Regions from separate parts of the Pseudomonas sp. RSB 5.4 genome, predicted to be linked through region 3. Evidence: predicted binding sites of a transcription regulator. Region 3 holds the regulator's gene; each other region holds the start of a gene.
What was found. Region 3 encodes FliA, which starts transcription of late flagellar genes. Its sites were predicted from a motif close to CTAAAGTTTNNNNNNNNNNNGCCGNTAA; they were not measured.
Positions count from the first base shown of each region.

Region 1: a site for FliA is predicted at 4,795-4,822, ahead of V9L13_RS22670 (methyl-accepting chemotaxis protein). Genes of this name have one in related genera too.
Region 2: a site for FliA is predicted at 4,197-4,224, ahead of motA (flagellar motor stator protein MotA). Genes of this name have one in related genera too.

Region 1 covers NZ_CP146986.1:5,006,164-5,013,367, forward strand. Annotated here, with positions in the region: gene V9L13_RS22655 (transporter substrate-binding domain-containing protein) at 72-869, shown strand; gene V9L13_RS22660 (amino acid ABC transporter permease) at 1,002-1,961, shown strand; gene V9L13_RS22665 (amino acid ABC transporter ATP-binding protein) at 1,954-2,688, shown strand; gene V9L13_RS22670 (methyl-accepting chemotaxis protein) at 2,836-4,752, opposite strand; gene V9L13_RS22675 (16S rRNA (uracil(1498)-N(3))-methyltransferase) at 4,979-5,686, opposite strand; gene tatC (twin-arginine translocase subunit TatC) at 5,683-6,474, opposite strand; gene tatB (Sec-independent protein translocase protein TatB) at 6,471-6,920, opposite strand; gene V9L13_RS22690 (twin-arginine translocase TatA/TatE family subunit) at 6,930-7,204, opposite strand, start outside.
Region 2 covers NZ_CP146986.1:5,169,458-5,176,661, reverse strand. Annotated here, with positions in the region: gene rsgA (small ribosomal subunit biogenesis GTPase RsgA) at 1-72, shown strand, start outside; gene V9L13_RS23360 (TIR domain-containing protein) at 284-691, shown strand; gene V9L13_RS23355 (caspase family protein) at 694-1,653, shown strand; gene V9L13_RS23350 (toll/interleukin-1 receptor domain-containing protein) at 1,653-2,144, shown strand; gene motB (flagellar motor protein MotB) at 2,197-3,273, opposite strand; gene motA (flagellar motor stator protein MotA) at 3,277-4,128, opposite strand; gene V9L13_RS23335 (HDOD domain-containing protein) at 4,295-5,833, shown strand; gene rhdA (thiosulfate sulfurtransferase) at 5,875-6,708, shown strand; gene asd (archaetidylserine decarboxylase) at 6,708-7,204, shown strand, end outside.
Region 3 covers NZ_CP146986.1:121,558-128,761, reverse strand. Annotated here, with positions in the region: gene motD (flagellar motor protein MotD) at 1-40, opposite strand, end outside; gene V9L13_RS00555 (flagellar motor protein) at 56-796, opposite strand; gene V9L13_RS00550 (chemotaxis response regulator protein-glutamate methylesterase) at 796-1,938, opposite strand; gene V9L13_RS00545 (chemotaxis protein CheA) at 1,988-4,261, opposite strand; gene V9L13_RS00540 (protein phosphatase CheZ) at 4,297-5,085, opposite strand; gene V9L13_RS00535 (chemotaxis response regulator CheY) at 5,103-5,474, opposite strand; gene fliA (RNA polymerase sigma factor FliA) at 5,641-6,381, opposite strand; gene fleN (flagellar synthesis regulator FleN) at 6,378-7,204, opposite strand, start outside.

The sequences.
Region 1 (7,204 bases), 1.4 Mb from region 3:
CGCACCTGGGCATTTTTGCCCGTCACTGCTGGTTTTCGCGCCGCACATGCAATGGTTTTGGGGACTTGAAGATGAAGAAGTATCTGTCGATGCTGCTGGTCGGCGTCACGGCACTGGTTGCAGTCAATGCGGCGCACGCCGGCGCAATCGATGACGCGGTCAAGCGCGGCACGTTGAAAGTCGGTATGGATCCGACTTACATGCCGTTCGAAATGACCAACAAGCGCGGCGAGATCATCGGCTTCGAAGTCGACATCCTCAAAGCCATGTCCAAGGCCATGGGCGTCAAGCTCGAGCTGGTGTCCACCGGTTACGACGGGATCATCCCGGCCCTGATGACCGACAAGTTCGACATGATCGGCAGCGGCATGACCCTGACCCAGGAACGCAACCTGCGCCTGAATTTCAGCGAACCGTTCATCGTTGTCGGCCAGACCCTGCTGATCCGCAAGGAGCTGGAAGGCACCATCAAGTCCTATAAAGACCTGAACACCGCCGACTACCGCATCACCTCCAAGCTCGGTACCACCGGTGAGATGGTTGCCAAGAAGCTGATCGCCAAGGCCAAGTACCACGGCTACGACAACGAGCAGGAAGCCGTGCTCGACGTGGTCAACGGCAAGGCCGACGCGTTCATCTATGACGCGCCGTACAACGTGGTCGCGGTGAACAAGGTCGGCGCCGGCAAACTGGTGTTCCTCGACAAGCCGTTCACCTACGAGCCGCTGGCCTTCGGCCTGAAGAAGGGTGATTACGACAGCATCAACTTCATCAACAACTTCCTGCACCAGATCCACGAAGACGGCACCTACGATCGCATCCATGACAAGTGGTTCAAGAGCACCGAGTGGCTCAAGGACATGGAATAACACTGGGTCAGTCAGACCGAGTCGCCCCATTCGCGAGCAAGCCCGCTCCCACATTTGAAATGCAGTCCAAATGTGGGAGCGGGCTTGCTCGCGAAGAGGGCCTGCCAGGCAACACAAAATCCGGAACCTGCAATGAAACAGAAAAAAGCCCAATGGCCCTGGCACGTCCTGACCGTGCTGGTGCTGGTCGGCCTGGCGGGCGCGTTGTATTACGCCACGTCGCTGATGTCCTACGAATGGCGCTGGAATCGCGTGCCGCAGTACTTCGCCTATCAGGCCGAAGAATCCCAGCGTGCCACCGATATTTCCACCGTCACCGAACTGGTGCGCAAGGGCGGCAGCGCGCAGGTCACCCTGCGCAACGACGCCGGTGACGAGCAGCATCTGACCGTCGACGAGAACAGCCTGCAATTCGCTCAGGGCGACGATGTGGCGGAAGGTGACGTCGTGGGCGTGACCCGACATTGGGCGGCAGGGCCGCTGCTGTGGGGCCTTTGGACAACGTTGTGGTTGTCGGTGGTGTCTGGAGTACTCGGTCTGCTGATCGGTCTGGTCACCGGGCTGTGCCGCCTGTCGAATAACCCGACCCTGCGCGACCTGTCGAGCATCTACGTCGAGCTGGTGCGCGGCACGCCACTGCTGGTGCAGATCTTCATTTTCTACTTCTTCATCGGCACGGTGATGAACCTGTCCCGCGAGTTCGCCGGGATCGCCGCGCTGTCGCTGTTCACTGGCGCGTATGTGGCCGAGATCATCCGTTCCGGCGTGCAGTCGATTGCCCGTGGCCAGAACGAAGCGGCGCGTTCGCTGGGTCTGAGCGCCGGCCAGTCGATGCGCCACGTGGTACTGCCGCAAGCGTTCAAACGCGTGCTCCCACCGCTGGCCGGACAGTTCATCAGTCTGGTGAAAGACACCTCGCTGGTGTCGGTGATCGCGATTACCGAGCTGCTGAAAAGCGGTCGCGAAGTCATCACCACCTCGTTTTCGCCGTTCGAGATCCTGTTCTGCGTCGCCGGCCTGTACCTGTTGATCAACCTGCCGCTGTCGAAAATCGCCAGCCGGCTTGAGCGGAGGCTCGCGCAAAGTGATTGAAGTCCGCGATCTGGTAAAAGTCTTCGATACCCGTGGCCAGGTAGTACGGGCTGTGGATAACGTCAGCACCACGGTGGCCAAGGGCGAAGTTCTGGTGGTGATCGGCCCGTCCGGTTCCGGCAAGTCGACCTTCCTGCGCTGTCTCAACGGCCTGGAAGAATTCGACTCGGGCTCGGTGAGCATCGATGGCCTGCAACTGGCCGACCCGAAAACCGACGTCAACGCTTACCGCCGCGAAGTCGGCATGGTCTTTCAGCACTTCAACCTGTTCCCGCACATGACCGTGCTGGAAAACCTCTGCCTGGCGCAGAAAGTCGTGCGCAAGCGCGGGCAAAAGGAAAGCGAGGCCAAGGCCCTCGCGTTGCTGGAAAAGGTCGGTATTGCGCAGAAGGCGCGGGAATACCCGTCACGCCTGTCCGGCGGTCAGCAACAGCGCGTGGCGATTGCCCGGGCGCTGGCGATGGACCCGAAAGTGATGTTGTTCGACGAACCGACTTCGGCCCTCGACCCGGAAATGGTCGGTGAAGTGCTGGACGTGATGAAGAACCTGGCCGTTGAAGGCATGACCATGGTTTGCGTGACCCACGAAATGGGTTTCGCCCGGGAAGTGGCGGATCGGGTGCTGTTCTTCGATCACGGCAAACTGCTGGAAGATGCTTCCCCAGCCGAGTTCTTCGATGCACCGAAGGATCCGCGGGCGCAGGCGTTTCTGCGCCAGGTCCTGTAATTTTCAGCGCCTGATCTGGCGCCTTCGCGAGCAAGCCCGCTCCCACAGTTGACCGAGTTGTCCAGGCGGACGCGGTCCAATGTGGGAGCGGGCTTGCTCGCGAAGGCATCACCTCGGATTTCAATCAACCGAGGTATTCGCATCACCTCAAACCTTGAACCGCCCCACCAGCATCTGCAGATGCGTCCCCAGCCGCGCCAGCTCAACACTCGACGCCGCGGTCTCTTCACTCGCCGCCGACGTCTGATCCGACACATCCCGCACATTCAGCACGCTACGGTTGATCTCCTCGGCCACGGCACTCTGCTGCTCGGCTGCCGCTGCAATCTGCTGGTTCATCGCCTGAATCGCCGAGACGGTGCGGGTGATGCTTTCCAGCGAACCGCCGGCACGGCGGGTCAGTTCGACGCTGCTGTCGGTCAGGCTGCGGCTGTTGTCCATGATCGTTGCCACTTGCTGGGTGCCGTTCTGCAGGCCGACGATCAGTTCTTCGATCTCTTCGGTGGACTTCTGCGTGCGCTGGGCGAGGCTGCGCACTTCATCGGCAACCACCGCAAAACCACGCCCGGCCTCACCGGCACGCGCCGCTTCGATCGCGGCGTTGAGCGCCAGCAGGTTGGTTTGCTGGGCTACCGATTTGATCACGTCGAGCACGCTGCCGATCTTGTCGCTCTCGCGTTTGAGCTCACCCATGGCTTCGGTCGAATGACCGACTTCAGCGGCCAAACGCTCGATCTGCGCGATCGCTTCACCCACCACTTTGTCGCCTTCGCGGGCCTGTTGATCGGCGGCCACGGCGGCTTCGGAAGCTTCCTCGGCGTTGCGCGCGACTTCCTGCACGGTGGCAGCCATTTCGTTCATGGCGGTGGCGACCTGATCAGTCTCGATCTTCTGATTGTTGACCCCGGCGCTGGTCTGCTCGGTCACCGCCGACAGCTCTTCAGCCGCACTGGCGATCTGCGTAACGCCGTCGCTGATGCCGCCGATCAGGTCGCGCAGGCCTTGGGTCATGCTCTGCATCGAACGCTGCAACTGGCCGAGTTCGTCGCGGCGTTGCGACACCAGGTTATGGGTCAGGTCGCCGGCAGCCACGCGTTCAGCGACTTTCAGGGTCTGGTTCAGCGGAATGATGATCTGCCGAGTGATCGCCCACGCCGCCAGCAGGCCGAAGGCCACGGCCAGCATGGTGGCGATGATCAACTGGTTTTTGGCTGCTGCGGCATCCGTGTCGCGCACGATAGTCTGAGAGTCGGTGAGTTGTTTGCTGACGTCGGACAGCAGGTCACCCTGCGTCGACATGCGGGCCAGCGCCTTGGCACTGGCGACCTGCGAGTCGCGGAACTGGCTGACGGCTGCGCGGTAAGCCTTGAGCGAGTCGGTGGCCTGTTGCAGGTTGGCGATGTGCTGCTCAGGCAATTTGGCCGGCAGGGTTTCGAGGTTTTTCAGGGCATTGTCGATGGCGTCGAGCGCAGGCTGCTCGGCTTCGGTCTTGCCGCTGTAGGTGTAGCCGCGCACCTGGAAGCGCGCCTGCTGGATCAATTTGCTCAGGTCGATGACCGCGTTGAACTGGGCGACGCTGTCGCCCTGCAACATGGACTTCTCCACCTCGGCGACCTTGGCCACGGCGTTGTCGGCGGTGGCGCCGAGTTTGCTGCGGGCGTCTTCGCGGTTGGCGCCGGCCTGGATCAAGTCGTTGAAGGCGCGCTTGTATTCGGCGACGGCGGCCAGTTGCTGGTCGACCTTCGCTGCGTCAGCCGGTTGTTCAATCTCGCCACGCGCAGTTTGCAGACCACTTTCGAGTTTACCGAGCAAGTCGTTGACCGCTCCTGGACCTTGTTCGCCCCGGCGCATTTCGTAGTCCAGACGCGCCAGACGCAGATCCTTGGTCAGCTCGTTGAGACTGGAGATAAACCCGAGCTTGTCGCCGCGACTGATGATGCCGTTCATGCCGGTCCAGCCGGTGAAGGTGATCAATAGCGTCAGCAACAGCACCAGGCCGAAACTGATCCCCAGCTTGCGTTTGACGCTGACGTTTCCAAGATTCTCGGCTAACCAACGGTACATGCGACGACTCCCCTCGGACCACTAATTGGACTTATGGGGACTGTATCGGCTGGGGGGTGGCAATCTGTAACCCGATTTGTCTGGAACGTAGCGGCATTGTGGCGAGGGAGCTTGCTCCCGCCCGGCGGCGCAGCCGTCGCAAAACCGGCAAACACATTTTCATCTGAAGGAAGAGCAATGGCCGCTTCGCGCCCAAGCGGGAGCAAGCTCCCTCGCCACAGTCCTTTTAGAACAGGCGGGCGAGCAGGGCGGTGACGGCGGTTTCGACGCGCAGGATGCGCTCGCCCAGTTGCACCGGTTGCAGGCCGGACTTGCCCAGCAGGTCGATTTCGTAGGGGATCCAGCCACCCTCGGGGCCGATCGCCAGCGTCACCGGTTCGCTCAATGCGCGCGGGCAGGGCGGGAAGTTACCGGGATGGCCGACCAGACCGAGGGTGCCTTCGCTGATCGCCGGCAGGCGATCTTCGACGAACGGCTTGAAGCGTTTCTCGATGATGATTTCCGGCAGCACGGTATCGCGGGCCTGTTCGAGACCGAGGATCAGATTCTCGCGAATCGCTTCCGGCTCGAGAAACGGCGTCTGCCAGAAGCTCTTCTCGACGCGGTAGCTGTTGACCAGAATCACCTTCGACACACCCATGGTCGCCACGGTCTGAAACACCCGCCGCAGCATCTTCGGACGCGGCAGGGCCAGTACCAGGGTCAGCGGCAACTTGGCCGGCGGTGACTGATCGAGGCTGACGCGCAATTCCGCTTCGCCGGCCTCAAGGCGCAGCAGTTCGGCCGAGCCCATCAAGCCATTGATGCGCCCGACCCGCAGGCTGTCGCCGACTTCCGAGCGATGCACTTCCTGCATGTGGGTCAGGCGCCGGTCACGCAGCACGACGCGGTCGGCCGCGATGAAGTCGGCCTCTTCGAGCAACAGCAGGTTCATGCCTGGGTCGCTGGCGGCTGGTCGTTGTGATCGTCGGCCGGATTTTCGTCCGGGCGTTCGCGCTTGCTGACCAGGCTGCCGAACAGAATGCCGATTTCAAACAGCATCCACATCGGTACTGCCAGCAGGGTCTGCGAGAAGATGTCCGGCGGCGTAAGGATCATGCCGACCACGAAGCAGCCGATGATCACGTACGGGCGAATCTTCTTCAGGTATTTGACGTCGACCACGCCGATCCACACCAGCAGCACCACGGCCACCGGGATTTCGAACGCGACGCCGAAGGCGAAGAACAGCGTCATCACGAAGTCGAGGTAACTGGTGATGTCGGTCATCATTTCCACGCCGGCCGGGGTGGCGGCGGCGAAGAATTTGAAGATCAGCGGGAACACGAAGTAATAGGCGAACGCCATGCCGGTGTAGAACAGCAGGATGCTGGACACCAGCAGCGGCACCGCGATGCGTTTCTCATGCTTGTACAGGCCCGGCGCGATGAAGCCCCAGATCTGATGCAGGATCACCGGAATCGCGAGGAACAGCGAGACCATCATCGTCAGCTTCAGCGGCGTCAGGAACGGCGACGACACATCCGTGGCGATCATCGTCGCGCCGACCGGCAGGTACTGGCGCAGCGGCGTCGAGACGAAGGTGTAGATCTGCTGGGTGAACGCGAACAACCCGGCGAAGATGATGAACACCGCCGCCACACAACGCAGCAGGCGGGTGCGCAACTCGGTGAGGTGCGATACCAGCGGCATGTGCTGGTCGTTTTCGGGAAGATCGCTCATGGGGCTCGCGGCGGCAGTGTGGAGTCGTGAGGAGCTGACGCAATAGGCGCAGCCGCAGGTGCAACGGGTTCGACAGGCTTCATGATCGGCGCAGCTTCAGCGGCTGCGGCAGAAACGTGTTCGACGCTCGCCGGCTGCTCCGCAACGGGAGCCGCAGGCGTCTGCTCTGCCACTGGCTGCACGGGCGTCGGCTCCTGCTGAACCGGCGTGAAAATCTTCCGCGCCTCCTGCTCCAGCGACAGGATGTGCTCGTTGTGCAGTTGCCGACGGATCTCGTCGGCACCGATCTCACGTTCAACTTCCTGTTTGATCGCGTTGAAGCTGCGCTTCAGCCTGCCGACCCACAGGCCGGCGGTGCGCGCAGCGCCCGGCAGACGCTCGGGGCCCAGCACCAGCAGGGCGACGAGGCCGACGAGCAGCAGTTCAGAGAAGCTGATACCAAACATTTGTCAGTCTCACACGTCTTTGCGGATCGGCTCTTCGACTTTCTGCGCCTGCACGTCGATGGTGTGCGGCGGGTTGGCCTGAGCGGTGGCCTGCGGCTGCACCGGTGGAACGGGCTGCGCAGGCGTTACGGTCGGATCGGCGGCCGGTTTTTCGTCATCGTTCATGGCTTTACGGAAGCCCTTGATTGACTCGCCGACGTCGGTGCCGAGGTTTTTCAGTTTCTTGGTGCCGAACACCAGCACCACGACTACCAGAATGACGATCCAGTGTTTCCAGTCAAAAA
Region 2 (7,204 bases), 1.2 Mb from region 3:
GGCCGCGTGCAGCAGCAACGGATGAACAGCTACCGCTCGATCATCGCCAGCCTGCCGGAAAACGGCTACTAAACATCTGCACCGGCAGCCCTCGTCCGAGGGCTGCCGGATGTCGGACCACGCCTGACACATCCCCCGACCGTTTAAACGTCAGACCTTTCTGACAGGCCTGCTCGCGCCTGCCTGCAGGACATTTCTCTTTCCGCGCGCAGACCTTGCGGGCACTTTAGAGATGCCTAAATTGGGTTGTTCCTTCGCACCTTCGCGACCTTCGAGGAACCCCATGCAGACCTACCATTTGTTCATCAGCCATTCGTGGAACTACGCCCACGCCCACGACAATCTGGTGCGCCTGCTCGGCGCCAAACCGGATTTCACTTTCAAGAATTTTTCCGTGCCGCCGCACAACCCGATCATGGGCGCGCAGACCGACAAGCAGCTCGAGGAAGCCATCGAAAACAAGATCCGTCCGTGCTCGGCGGTGCTGATCATGGCCGGGATGTATTCGACCTACAGCAAGTGGATCAACAAGGAAATCGAGATCGCCAAACGCATGGGCAAAGTGATCATCGCGATCAAGCCGTTCGGCGCCGAGCGTATTTCCACGGTGGTACGTGAGGCGGCACACGCCGAGTGCGCGTGGAACACCAACAGCATCATCGGTGCGATCCGTCAGCACACGGCGGTGTAAACATGCGCAAGGGACTGTTTATCGGCATCAACCACTACGCGCACGTTTCGCCCTTGAGCGGTTGCTGCAACGACGCCATGGCCATGGCGTCCGTGCTGAAAACCGACGCCAACGGTGACCCCAACTTCAAGAATGTGGTGCTGACCTCGGCTGAAGACGACCTCGGCCGAGGCAAGCTCGAAGACCAGATTCGCGAGCTGTTCTCCGGCGACTGCAACGTCGCCCTGCTGTACTTCGCCGGGCACGGCGGCTTCGACAGCGACAACGATGAAGGCATGCTCCTGCCGCAGGACTATCGCAGCGCCAAGGACGGCATCCGCATCAGCGACATTCTCAACTGGGCCGCCAAAGCCACGAAAATCAAAAACAAAGTGATCATCCTCGACTGCTGCCAGAGCGGCGCGGCCGGCGAAGTGCGCGCCTTGCGCAGCGAAAGCAGCGTGGTCGGCGAAGGCATGACCATCCTGACCGCCTGCAAAAAGGAAGAGCCGGCCCTGGAAGGTGCGCAACACGGCGTGTTCACCGGTTTACTGTTGCAGGCCCTGCACGGCGGTGCGGCGAACATCCTCGGCAAGATCACACCGGGCAGCCTGTATTCCTTCGTCGACAACGCACTCGACGCCTGGGAGCAGCGCCCGGTGTTCAAGACCAACGTCTCGCAGTTCATCTCCCTGCGCGAAGTCTCGCCGCTGATCCCCAAGGAGATCCTGCGCAAACTGCCGGAATGGTTTGCCGAAGCCGAATCGACGCTCCGCCTCGCCCCCAGCTACGAACCCACCGAGGCCACATTCGACCCGGAGCACGGCGAGGTCTTCGCCCAACTGCAAAAGTGCAACCGCCACAGCCTGATCGAACCGGTCGACGCCGAACACATGTATTACGCGGCCATTCACTCCACTGGCTGCCGTCTCACGGCGCTCGGCGCCTATTACCGCGAACTCGCCATAAAAGGACACTTCTGATGCCCGTATTCATCAGCTACCGCCACATGGATCGCCCGCAGGCCATGGCGATCAATGCCCAATTGATGCAGGCCAACATCAAGACCTACCTCGACGTGCTCGACCCGGAATCGCAGACCACCGACGACATCACCGGGGTCATCACGCGCAACATCACCGAATGCACGCACCTGCTGGCGGTGGTGTCGGAGAAAACCGCGTTGTCGTGGTGGGTGCCGTTCGAAATCGGCGAAGCGACGATCAGCAACCGGCGGATCTGTTCGTTCCGCACCGGGCCGGCGCAACTGCCGGAATACCTGGACAAGTGGCCGAAGCTGAGCACGCCCACGGATGTCGATTTCTTCATCGAGGCCTATCGCAGCGAAGGCACGATCAAACGCTCGATGACGCTCGACTCGGTGACCGGCAATCAATCGACGCGCAGCGCCAACAAGATCAATGCCGAGATGTTCCATGAGGGGCTGAAGAACCGGATTCGCCGCGGGTTCTGAGGTCAATCGACAGCCACAAAAAAGCCGACATCGCTGTCGGCTTTTTTGTGGGTCACTGCTTCGGCGCGGGCGCCGGTGCGGCGGCTGGTGGAGCCGCCGGCGCGGGCGCCGCAGTCCCCGGCACTGCCGGTTTCGGTGCGGCGTCGTCGAACAGGTTCAAGCGTTCGCGCAACTCGTGCGCCGGCACTGGTTGCTGATCTGCCGGCAGCGCGTTCGGATCGACCGGCGTTGCCGGAGCGGCGCCGTTCTGACCTTCGGCGGCGGGCTTGGCCGGTTCGGCACCTTGCGAGCCTTCGATGGCGGCCTGGGCCTTCTTGGTCAGGACCACGATGTCGATGCGGCGGTTGACCGGGTTGAACGGATCTTCCTTGTCGAACAGCGCCGACGAGGCATAACCCACCACCCGCGCCACTTGCTCGTCCGGATAGCTGCCGGCAACCAGTGCACGCCGCGCGGCGTTGGCACGGTTGGCCGAGAGTTCCCAGTTGCCGAAATCGCCGGTGCCGGTATACGGCTTGGCATCGGTATGGCCGCTGATGCTGATCTTGTTCGGCACCGCTTTGATGGTGTCGGCCATGGCCAGCAGGATGTCTTCGAAGTACGGTTTCAGGCGTGCGGAACCTGAGTCGAACATCGGCCGGTTCTCGGCGTCCATGATCTGGATGCGCAGGCCGTTCGGGGTGATCTCGAACAGGATCTGGTCCTTGAACTTCTGCAGTTGCGGGTTCTCGTTGACCTTGTTCTGCAGTTCTTGCAGCAACAGTTCCAGGCGCTCTTTCTCGACTTGCTCGGCCATGCCTTCGACCTGCTCGGTGTCGACCGTGACCTTGTCCGGTTGCGGCTGCGACTTCACCTCAGGGTTGAGGGTGTTTTCCGGCGCCAGGGTCGGCGTGCCGCCCAGATCGATGATGTACGGCGTACCGCTTTCGGAGAAGCCGACCGGATCCTTGAAGTAACCGGCGATGGCGATCTTCTGCTCAGGCGTTGCAGTGGACAGCAGCCACAACACCAGGAAGAACGCCATCATCGCCGTGGCGAAGTCGGCGAAGGCGATTTTCCACGCCCCGCCGTGGTGCCCACCGGCTATGCGCTTGACGCGCTTGATGATTATCGGCTGATTATTTTCCATGGCTTAACGACCGCGAACGGCTTGTTCCAGCTCGGCAAAGCTTGGACGGTGCGCCGGGTACAGAACCTTGCGCCCGAACTCCACGGCCAGCGATGGCGGCATGCCGGAAGCCGAAGCCACCAGCGAGGCCTTGATGGCTTCGTAGACGTTCAGTTCTTCCTTGGCATCGTGCGCCAGGGAGTGCGCCAACGGCCCGAAGAAACCGTAGGCCGCGAGAATACCGAAGAAGGTACCGACCAGTGCCGCACCCACGTGCAGGCCAATGGATTTTTGATCGCCCTCACCCAGCGAAGCCATGGTCACCACGATACCCAGTACTGCCGCGACGATACCGAAACCGGGCATGGCGTCAGCGATACCGTTCACCGCATGGGAAGGGTGCTCGAGGTCTTCCTTGAGGCTGTAGAGTTCCATGTCGAACAGGCCTTCCAGCTCATGCGGAGCCATGTTGCCGGAGGACATGATGCGCAGGTAATCGCAGATGAACGCAGTCATGCGCTCGTCTTTGAGCACGGCCGGGTACTTGGCGAAGATCGGGCTCGCAGCGGCGTCTTCGATATCGCCTTCGATGGCCATCATGCCTTCGCGGCGGCTCTTGTTGAGGATCTCGTAGATCAGGCCGAGCACTTCCAGATAGAACGTGTGGCTGAAGCGCGAACTGAACATGCTCAGGGATTTCTTGAGCACGTGCATCGTCATGTAACCGGGGTTGGCCTGCAGGAATGCACCGAGGGCCGCACCACCGATGATCATCACCTCGAAAGGCTGGATCAGGGCGGCAATTTTGCCGTGGGAGAGCACGTATCCGCCGAGCACGCTCGCGAATACGACGATGATGCCGATAATTTTAGCCATAGGTAGGAAAGTACTTACTGAGTCGGGTTCAAGGTCATATTCGGAAGTTAAAAAATCTCTTCTTCTACTTATCGGCAAAACTGCGCCAGACTATAGCCAGTTCAGGCGAAAAGCCAATTTAGCCCATGCCGGGCGCGTCTACAGTCAGTGAAGATCTCGTCCAGACATGGCTAATGAAACGAACGTCCCACACGTAAAACCGACCACGCTCGAGGGCTGGGTCAAGCTGCTCGATGGCGTGCGCCTGCCCGTGCCGCAAGAGGCTCACGACAAGGTTTGCCGGGCGATCCGCGACAACCGCAGCTCGCTGCGCGATATCGCCGACCTGATGCAGGACAGTCCCGCGCTGGCCTTGAGCATCATCCGTGAGGCCAATCGTCACACCCTCGGCACGATGACTGCACCGGCGGAAAATCTCGAGGTGGCGATCAACCGTCTGGGCCTTGCGCGTACCGAAGAATTGCTCGCGCGCCTGCCCGTCGAACCGCAGATGCAGATCCCCAAGGCGCTGCGCCAACTGCAGATGATCAGCCAGCACGCCACACAACAGGCCAACGGTTTTTTCGCCAGTCGCCTGGCGCGCCTGTGGCAGGACATTCATTGGGGCAGCCTGTTGTTTCTCTCGCCGCTATGGCCGCTGGCGCTGACGTTTCCAGAATTGCTCGAAGAGTGGGAAGTGCGGGTTATCCACAAGGGCGAATCGGCCCCGGTCGTCGAGAAGCAACTGTTTGGCGTGCGCCTGCTGAAGATCGCCGAGGCGCTGGTACAGGTCTGGCACCTGCCGATCTGGGTGCAGCAAGGCTATAAACTGCTGCTCAGCGAACAGCGCGAACTGGTGAAAGTCCTGCGCATCGCCCGTGACAGCGAGCATCCGCTGCGCCAGCAGAATCGCCTCGACGACGATCCGACCCTGCGCCGCTGGCTCAACCAGCCGGCCAACACCGTGTTGCTGGCCAACGGCCTGGCGCTGTCGGCGCAACAGGCCTGGGACAGTCCGCACAGCGAGCGCTGGCAGTACCTGACCAGCCTTTATCTGCAAATCTCGATGGACGAGGTGCAGCAGCAGTTGCACCAGCAAGCGGCCAACAGTGCGCGCCAGCATGCAATGCCCGATCTGTGGCACCCGGCCGTTTCATTATTATGGCCGTGGGGCACCCATCGGTTGCCGGCCGGGATGCTGCCGGCGGCCGCGCCGAGTGCCGAGGATCTGACTCAATGGCGCCGGCAATGCGCCGAACTGCTGGCCGAGCCAAGCCGCTTCACCAATGCCATGAGCCTGACCGTCGCCGCGCGTGATGCGCTGGTCGCCAGTGGCATGCGCCGGGTGATGATTCTGATGGCCGACCGCACGCAGTCCAATCTGCGGGTGCACCAGACCTTCGGTTTGCCGAAGGAAGCCGCCGCGCTGAATTTTGTCGTCAGCCAGAGCAAAGTTCTGCAACGGTTGCTCGCGCAGCAGGCACAGGTGCGGATCAACCCCGAGAACAACGCGCAATTCTCCGCGCTGCTGCCGCAAGGCCTGCGCACGCTGTTCCGCGGCGAACACCTGTTCCTGCGCTCGCTGGTCAATAACGGCCGGGTGATCATGATCGTGGTCGCCGACCAGGGCGGTGGGCCGTTCGCCGACATCAGCGTGCAGGCTTTCGGCAAAACCGCGCAGTGCATCGAAAAAGCCCTGCACAGCTTTAGCAGCCGTGGCCGATGAGGCTGCGCTACAATCCCCCCTTTGTGCTCTGGAGACCTCACATGTCTGACTTCTCTGGCTTGCCGCTCGTCATCGAACCGAGCGACCTGCTCCCTCGGCTGGATGCCAGCGAACTGATTCTGGTGGACCTGACCAGTGCCGCCCGCTATACCGAGGGCCATCTGCCAGGCGCACGCTTTGTCGATCCGAAGCGCACCCAGCTCGGCCAGCCGCCGGCGCCGGGATTGCTGCCAGCCAAGGCCGATCTGGAAGCCCTGTTCGGTGAACTGGGTCATCGCCAGGACGCGGTCTACGTGATCTATGACGACGAAGGCGGTGGCTGGGCCGGACGCTTCATCTGGTTGCTCGACGTGATCGGTCACGACAAGTACCACTACCTCGACGGCGGTCTGCCGGCGTGGCTGGAAGCGGGTATGCCGATGTCGATCCAGGTTCCGCCTGCGGTGGGCGGCCCGGTGGCGCTGACCCTGCACGACGAGCCGACGGCCACCCGCGAATACCTGCAAAGCCGTCTCGGCGCCGCCGATCTGGCGATCTGGGATGCACGCGGACCGCTGGAGTTTTCGGGCGAGAAGGTGCTGGCCGCCAAGGGCGGACACATTCCCGGCGCGGTCAACTTCGAGTGGACCGCCGGCATGGACAAGGCGCGTCAGTTGCGGATTCGCACGGATATGCCGCAGATCCTCGATGACCTCGGGATCACCAAGGACAAAGAAATCATTACCCACTGCCAGACCCATCACCGGTCGGGCTTTACTTATCTGGTGGCCAAATCCCTCGGTTATCCGCGGGTCAAGGGCTACGCCGGTTCCTGGGGCGAATGGGGCAACCACCCTGATACGCCTGTCGAGATTCAAGGTTCTAAGGACAACTAATGAAAGAGCGTCTGTTTATCCTCAGCCAGTACCTGCTGCCTCACCACTTGCTGTCGCGCCTGGCCGGCTGCGTTGCCGAGTGCCGCGTGCGCTGGTTCAAGAATGCTTTCACCCAGTGGTTCGCCAAGCGTTATCAAGTGGACATGTCGCAAGCACTGGTTGAAGACCTGACCGCCTACGAGCACTTCAACGCGTTCTTCACCCGTGCCCTGAAGGACGGCGCGCGGCCACTGGACCAGACCCCGGGCGCAATCCTCAGCCCGGCCGACGGTGCAGTCAGCCAGCTCGGCCCGATCGAGCACGGTCGCGTGTTCCAGGCGAAGGGCCACAGCTTCAGCGTGCTGGAACTGCTCGGCGGTGACGCCGCCAATGCCGCGCCATTCATGGGCGGCGACTTCGCCACCATTTACCTGTCGCCGAAGGACTACCACCGCGTGCACATGCCGCTGGCCGGCACTCTGCGCGAAATGGTCTACATCCCGGGCCGGATCTTCTC
Region 3 (7,204 bases):
CGTGATTAACGTGTTCTTCCTGATGCCTGCGGCGAGCCATAGTCCATTACCCCCATCAATCCATGAAGCCCTGAAGCTTCAGCTCGATAGAGCGAGGGTTTTCACCTTCGGCGATCGACAAAATACCTTCCAACAACATTTCGCGATAACGCGACTGCCGCAACGCGATTGACTTGAGCTTGGCCGCCACCGGCAGCAACACCAGGTTGGCACTGGCCACGCCGTAGATGGTCGCGACGAATGCCACGGCAATGCCGCTGCCCAATTGCGTCGGATCAGCGAGGTTGCCCATCACATGAATCAGGCCCATCACCGCACCGATGATGCCGATGGTCGGTGCGTAGCCGCCCATGCTTTCGAAGACTTTGGCCGCTTCGATGTCGCGGGCTTCCTGGGTGTAGAAATCCACTTCGAGGATGCTGCGGATCGCTTCCGGCTCGGCGCCATCGACCAGCAATTGCAAGCCCTTGCGCGAGTAGTTGTCCGGTTCGGCATCGGCCACACCTTCCAGACCCAGCAGGCCTTCCTTGCGCGCAGTGAGGCTCCAGTTGACCACGCGGTCGATGCCACCGGCCAGATCCACCCGTGGCGGAAACAGGATCCAGGCGAGAATCTGCATGGCGCGCTTGAAGGCGCTCATCGGCGATTGCAACAGCGCTGCACCGATGGTGCCACCGAGAACGATCAGCGCCGCCGGGCCGTTGGCCAGCGCGCCAAGGTGACCGCCTTCAAGGTAGTTGCCGCCGATGATGGCGACGAACGCCATGATGATCCCGATAAGACTTAGAACATCCATCAGATACACGCCTCGACGATGTGCTTGCCGATGTCGTCCAGGCCGTAGACCGCGTCAGCCAGATCGGCTTTGACGATGGCCATCGGCATGCCGTAGATCACGCAACTGGCTTCGTCTTGCGCCCATACCGAGCTGCCGCCCTGCTTGAGCAGACGCGCGCCTTCGCGGCCGTCGGCGCCCATGCCGGTGAGGACCACCGCCAGAACTTTGTCACCGTAGGACTTGGCCGCAGAACCGAAGGTGATGTCCACGCACGGCTTGTAATTCAGACGCTCGTCGCCCGGGAGGATTTTCACCGCACCACGGCCGTCGATCATCATCTGCTTGCCACCCGGCGCCAGCAGCGCCAGGCCCGGACGCAGGATGTCGCCATCCTCGGCTTCCTTGACGCTGATGCGGCACAGCTTGTCCAGACGCTCGGCAAACGCCTTGGTGAACGCCGCCGGCATGTGCTGGATCAGCACGATCGGCGCCGGGAAGTTCGCCGGCAATTGAGTCAGCACCCGTTGCAGCGCAACCGGGCCGCCGGTCGAAGTACCGATGGCCACCAGTTTGTAGGCTTTGCGTTTCGGTGCCGGCGACGCAGCGCTGGCCGCCGGCGCGCGAGCAGGTGCTGGAGCCGGGGCCGGACGCGTCGGAGCTGCAGCGCTGTGGCTGCTGAAACTCGAAGCCGCTGGCGCCGGGGCGGGTGCAGGCGTCGGTGCAGCGGCCGGAGCCGGCGCACTGTAGGCACTGAAACGACGATTACTGCGCGAGATGCTGTGAACCTTCTCGCACAGCAGTTGCTTGACCTTCTCGGGATTGCGCGAGATATCTTCGAAATTCTTCGGCAGGAAATCCACCGCGCCGGCGTCCAGCGCATCCAGGGTGACCCGGGCGCCTTCATGCGTCAGCGAGGAGAACATCAACACCGGAGTCGGGCAGCGCTGCATGATGTGCCGCACCGCCGTGATGCCATCCATCATCGGCATCTCGTAGTCCATGGTGATCACGTCCGGCTTGAGGGCCAGGGCCTGATCGATCGCCTCTTTACCGTTGGTGGCCGTGCCGACCACCTGGATGCTCGGATCCGCTGAAAGAATTTCCGAGACGCGGCGGCGGAAAAAACCCGAATCGTCCACCACCAGGACTTTGACTGCCATAAACACTCCATTAGGCGCAGCGGGACGTCGTCGACCCGCTGCCCCGGATTCAAATACGCCGTGCGGCGTAACGCTTGAGCATGCTTGGAACATCGAGGATCAGAGCGATGCGGCCGTCACCGGTAATGGTGGCGCCGGACATGCCCGGAGTGCCCTGGAGCATTTTGCCCAATGGCTTGATGACCACTTCTTCCTGGCCGACCAGTTGATCGACGACGAAGCCGATCCGCTGAGTGCCCACCGAAAGGATCACCACATGGCCTTCACGCTGCTCTTCGTGAGCGGCGGAGCTGACCAGCCAGCGCTTGAGGTAGAACAATGGCAGCGCCTTGTCCCGCACGATCACCACTTCCTGGCCATCCACCACGTTGGTGGTCGACAGGTCGAGGTGGAAGATTTCGTTGACGTTGACCAACGGGAACGCAAACGCCTGATTGCCGAGCATCACCATCAGGGTCGGCATGATCGCCAGCGTCAGCGGCACCTTGATGACGATCTTCGAGCCCTGGCCCTTGGTCGAGTAGATGTTGATCGAACCGTTGAGCTGGGAAATCTTGGTCTTCACCACGTCCATGCCGACACCGCGGCCGGACACGTCGGAAATCTCGGTCTTGGTCGAGAAACCCGGGGCGAAGATCAGGTTGTAGCACTCGGTATCGCTCAGGCGATCGGCCGCGTCCTTGTCCATCACACCGCGTTTTACCGCGATCGAACGCAGGACGTTCGGGTCCATGCCCTTGCCGTCGTCGGAGATCGACAACAGGATGTGATCGCCTTCCTGCTCGGCCGCCAACACCACACGACCGCCGCGGGCCTTGCCCGACGCTTCGCGCTCTTCCGGCGACTCGATGCCGTGGTCGACCGCGTTGCGCACCAAGTGGACCAGCGGGTCGGCCAGGGCCTCGACAAGGTTTTTGTCGAGGTCGGTTTCTTCACCCACCAGTTCCAGGTTGATCTCTTTCTTGAGCTGACGCGCCAGGTCACGAACCAGACGCGGGAAGCGCCCGAAGACCTTCTTGATCGGCTGCATCCGGGTCTTCATCACCGCGGTCTGCAAGTCAGCCGTGACCACGTCGAGGTTCGACACGGCCTTGGACATGGCTTCGTCGCCGCTGTTGAGGCCCAGGCGCACCAGACGGTTACGCACCAGTACCAGTTCGCCGACCATATTCATGATTTCGTCGAGACGCGCGGTATCGACACGAACAGTGGTTTCGGCTTCGCTGGCCGGTTTTTCCGGTGGCGGAACAGCGGCGGCACGCGCCGGCGCCGGTGCAGCAGCGGCGGCCGGTTTTGGCGCTTCGGCTTTTGGCTCAGGCTTGGGTGCAGCTTTCGGTGCAGCAGCCGGTGCAGCGGCGGCCTTGGCGGCTGGCGCGGCCACAGTCGACGCGGTGCCCGCAGCAGCGGCGCCGACATCGGTGAACTTGCCTTTGCCGTGCAACTCATCGAGCAGCGATTCGAATTCGTGATCGCTGATCAGATCACTGCCGGCGGCAGCGGCAACCGGAGCGGCTGGCGCAGCCGGTGCCGAGGCAATCGCCGACTCGAGTGCTTCAACGGCAAAGTTACCCTTGCCATGCAACTGATCGAGCAGTGCTTCGAATTCGTCGTCGGTGATGTCCGAGCTGTCACCGGCAGCCGGTGCCGCCGGAGCGGCCGCTGTCGGTGCCACGGCGTCTGGCGCGAACTGGCCCTTGCCGTGCAACTGATCGAGCAACGACTCGAATTCAGCGTCGGTAATTTCATCGCTCGCTGCCGTATCGGCAGTTGGCGCAGGTGCAGCAGCGGCCGGGGCTTCGGCTTCAGCCTTGACGGCGTTCAGCGAATCCAGCAGCTGTTCAAATTCGTTATCGGTGATGTCGCCGGAATCGCCTTCGACGACCAGCTCTTCGATCATCTCGGCCACTGGCGAAGCCGGGGCTTCGTCCGCCGATTGCGGTTCGGCCAGACGCGCCAGCGCAGCCAGCAGTTCCGGGGTTGCAGCAGTGATCGGTGCACGCTCACGGACTTCGCTGAACATGCTGTTCACCGCGTCCAGTGCTTCAAGCACCACGTCCATCAGTTCTGCATCAACGCGACGCTCACCCTTGCGCAGGATGTCGAACACGTTTTCGGCGATGTGACAGCACTCCACCAGCTCATTGAGCTGAAGGAAGCCGGCGCCCCCTTTTACAGTGTGGAAACCGCGAAAAATTGCGTTGAGCAGATCTGCGTCATCCGGGCGGCTTTCCAGCTCGACCAGTTGCTCGGACAGTTGCTCAAGAATCTCGCCGGCCTCAACCAGGAAATCCTGAAGGATCTCTTCATCGGCGCCGAAGCTCATTAATGGGGTGCTCCTACAGGTCTAAAAACCTAAACTCAAAATCCAAGGCTGGATAACAAATCGTCCACATCGTCCTGACCGGACACAACGTCTTCTCGTTTATCGGCATGAATCTGCGGACCTTCACCCTGCGAGAGATGTTTTTGTGGATCTTTTTCTGCAAGCATCGCGGCACGGTCGTGTTCGATGCCCGCAAAGCGGTCAACCTGACTGGCCATGAGGACGAGTTTGAGCAAATTGCTTTCGACTTCGGTGACCAGCTGGGTCACACGCTTGATCACTTGACCGGTGAGGTCCTGGTAATCCTGAGCCAGCAGGATGTCGTTGAGGTTGCTCGACACCGCACGGTTGTCCGTGCTGCTGCGTGACAGAAAACCGTCGACCCGGCGCGCCAGCTCGCGGAACTCTTCAGCCCCGACCTCGCGACGCATGAAGCGGCCCCAATCGGTGCTCAGGGCCTGGGCTTCTTCAGCCAGGCCATTGACCACCGGGGTGGCGCTTTCCACCAGATCCATGGTGCGGTTGGCCGCGGCTTCGGTCAGCTTGACCACATAGCCCAGGCGTTCGGTGGCGTCGGTGATTTGCGACACTTCCTCGGCCTGCGGCATGTGCGGATCGATCTGGAAATTGACGATCGCACTGTGCAGTTCGCGTGTGAGCTTGCCCACTTCCTGATACAGGCCGCGGTCACGGGTCTGATTGAGCTCATGGATCAGTTGCACAGCGTCGCCGAACCTGCCTTTTTCAAGGCTCTCGACCAGTTCGACCGCGTGTTTTTTCAGGGTCGACTCGAAATCGCCCTGTGAAGATTCGTTATGCTCCATAGCTCCCCCGCGCGTCATCAGCCGATGCGTTCGAAAATCTTCTCGATTTTGTCTTTCAACGCCTGAGCCGTGAAAGGTTTGACCACGTAGCCGTTCACACCGGCCTGAGCGGCCTCGATGATCTGCTCGCGCTTGGCTTCAGCGGTCACCATCAGCACCGGCAGATGCTTGAGTTTTTCATCGGCACGCACGTGGCGCAGCAAGTCGATACCGGTCATGCCCGGCATGTTCCAGTCCGTTACCAGAAAGTCGATGCTGCCGCTGTTGAGCACCGGAATGGCGGTAGTGCCATCGTCGGCCTCGACGGTGTTGGTGAACCCAAGATCCCGCAGCAGGTTCTTGATGATCCGCCGCATCGTTGAGAAGTCATCAACGATGAGGATTTTCATGTCTTTGTTCAATTCGACCTCCAAGCAGTCTTAAACGCGCCCAGCACCTGGACGCGCCACTTCAATCAATCGGCGCAGCACTCGAAGACTGTCTGGAGCACAACAGAGCAAGACCGGTGCCGTTCATCACCGCACCAGCCTCGTTCGCAGTGTCCCCACACTGCCTTCAGCGCGCTCGCCACTCCCCCAAACGCCCCCGCAAACGGGCCGCGCACTGGCTGTGTAACTGGCTGACCCGCGATTCACTGACGCCAAGGACTTCACCGATCTCCTTGAGGTTCAGCTCTTCGTCGTAGTACAGCGCCAACACCAGTCGCTCACGCTCCGGCAAATTGGCAATCGCGTCCGCCAGCGCCGCCTGGAAGCGTTCATCTTCCAGATCGCGTGACGGCTCAAGATGAGCACTGGCGCCATCCTCGTGCAGCCCTTCGTGTTCGCCGTCCTGCAACAGGTCGTCGAAACTGAACAGCCGGCTGCCCAGGGTGTCATTCAAAATCCCGTAGTAATCGTCGAGACTCAATTGGAGTTCGGCCGCAACCTCGTGATCTTTAGCGTCACGGCCGGTTTTAGCTTCAATTGCCCGAATTGCGTCACTGACCATACGGGTGTTGCGGTGAACCGAGCGCGGTGCCCAATCCCCTTTGCGTACTTCGTCGAGCATCGCGCCGCGGATCCGGATGCCCGCGTACGTTTCGAAACTGGCGCCTTTGCTGGCGTCGTATTTGGTCGAGACTTCGAGCAGGCCGATCATCCCGGCCTGAATCAGGTCTTCAACCTGCACACTCGCCGGCAAGCGCGCCAGCAGGTGATAGGCAATGCGCTTGACCAGTGGCGCGTAACGCTCGATCAACTCGTACTGCGCGTCACGTGCCGACTTCTTGTAGTAGTTCATACCGCTGGCGGTCATAGCACAGGCCCTGCCGTTTGCTGCACGAGGCGCTCGACGAAAAACTCCAGGTGGCCACGCGGGTTGGCAGGCAGCGGCCAGGTATCGACCTTCTGCGCGATCGCCTTGAACGCCAGCGCGCACTTGGAACGCGGAAAGGCTTCATAGACCGCTCGCTGCTTCTGCACTGCCTTGCGCACGCTTTCGTCGTACGGCACCGCGCCGACGTATTGTAAGGCGACGTCGAGGAAGCGATCCGTGACCTTGGTCAACTTGGCGAACAGGTTGCGCCCTTCCTGCGGGCTCTGCGCCATGTTGGCCAGCACGCGGAAGCGGTTCATGCCGTAGTCGCGGTTGAGCAGTTTGATCAGCGCGTAGGCGTCGGTGATCGAGGTCGGCTCGTCGCAGACCACCAGCAACACTTCCTGCGCGGCGCGGACAAAACTGACTACCGAGTCACCAATACCTGCAGCGGTGTCGATCACCAGCACATCGAGGTTGTCGCCGATGTCGCTGAAGGCCTGAATCAGACCGGCGTGTTGTGCCGGGCTCAGGTGCACCATGCTCTGGGTGCCGGAAGCGGCCGGCACGATGCGGATCCCGCCGGGGCCCTGCAACAGCACGTCGCGCAGCTCACAGCGGCCTTCGATGACATCGGCCAAAGTGCGTTTGGGGGTCAGTCCCAGCAGAACGTCGACGTTCGCCAGCCCCAGATCGGCGTCCAGCAGCATGACCCGACGGCCAAGCTCTGCCAGCGCCAGAGACAAGTTCACTGACACGTTAGTCTTGCCGACGCCACCTTTGCCGCCGGTCACCGCGATCACCTGTACGGGATGCATGCTGC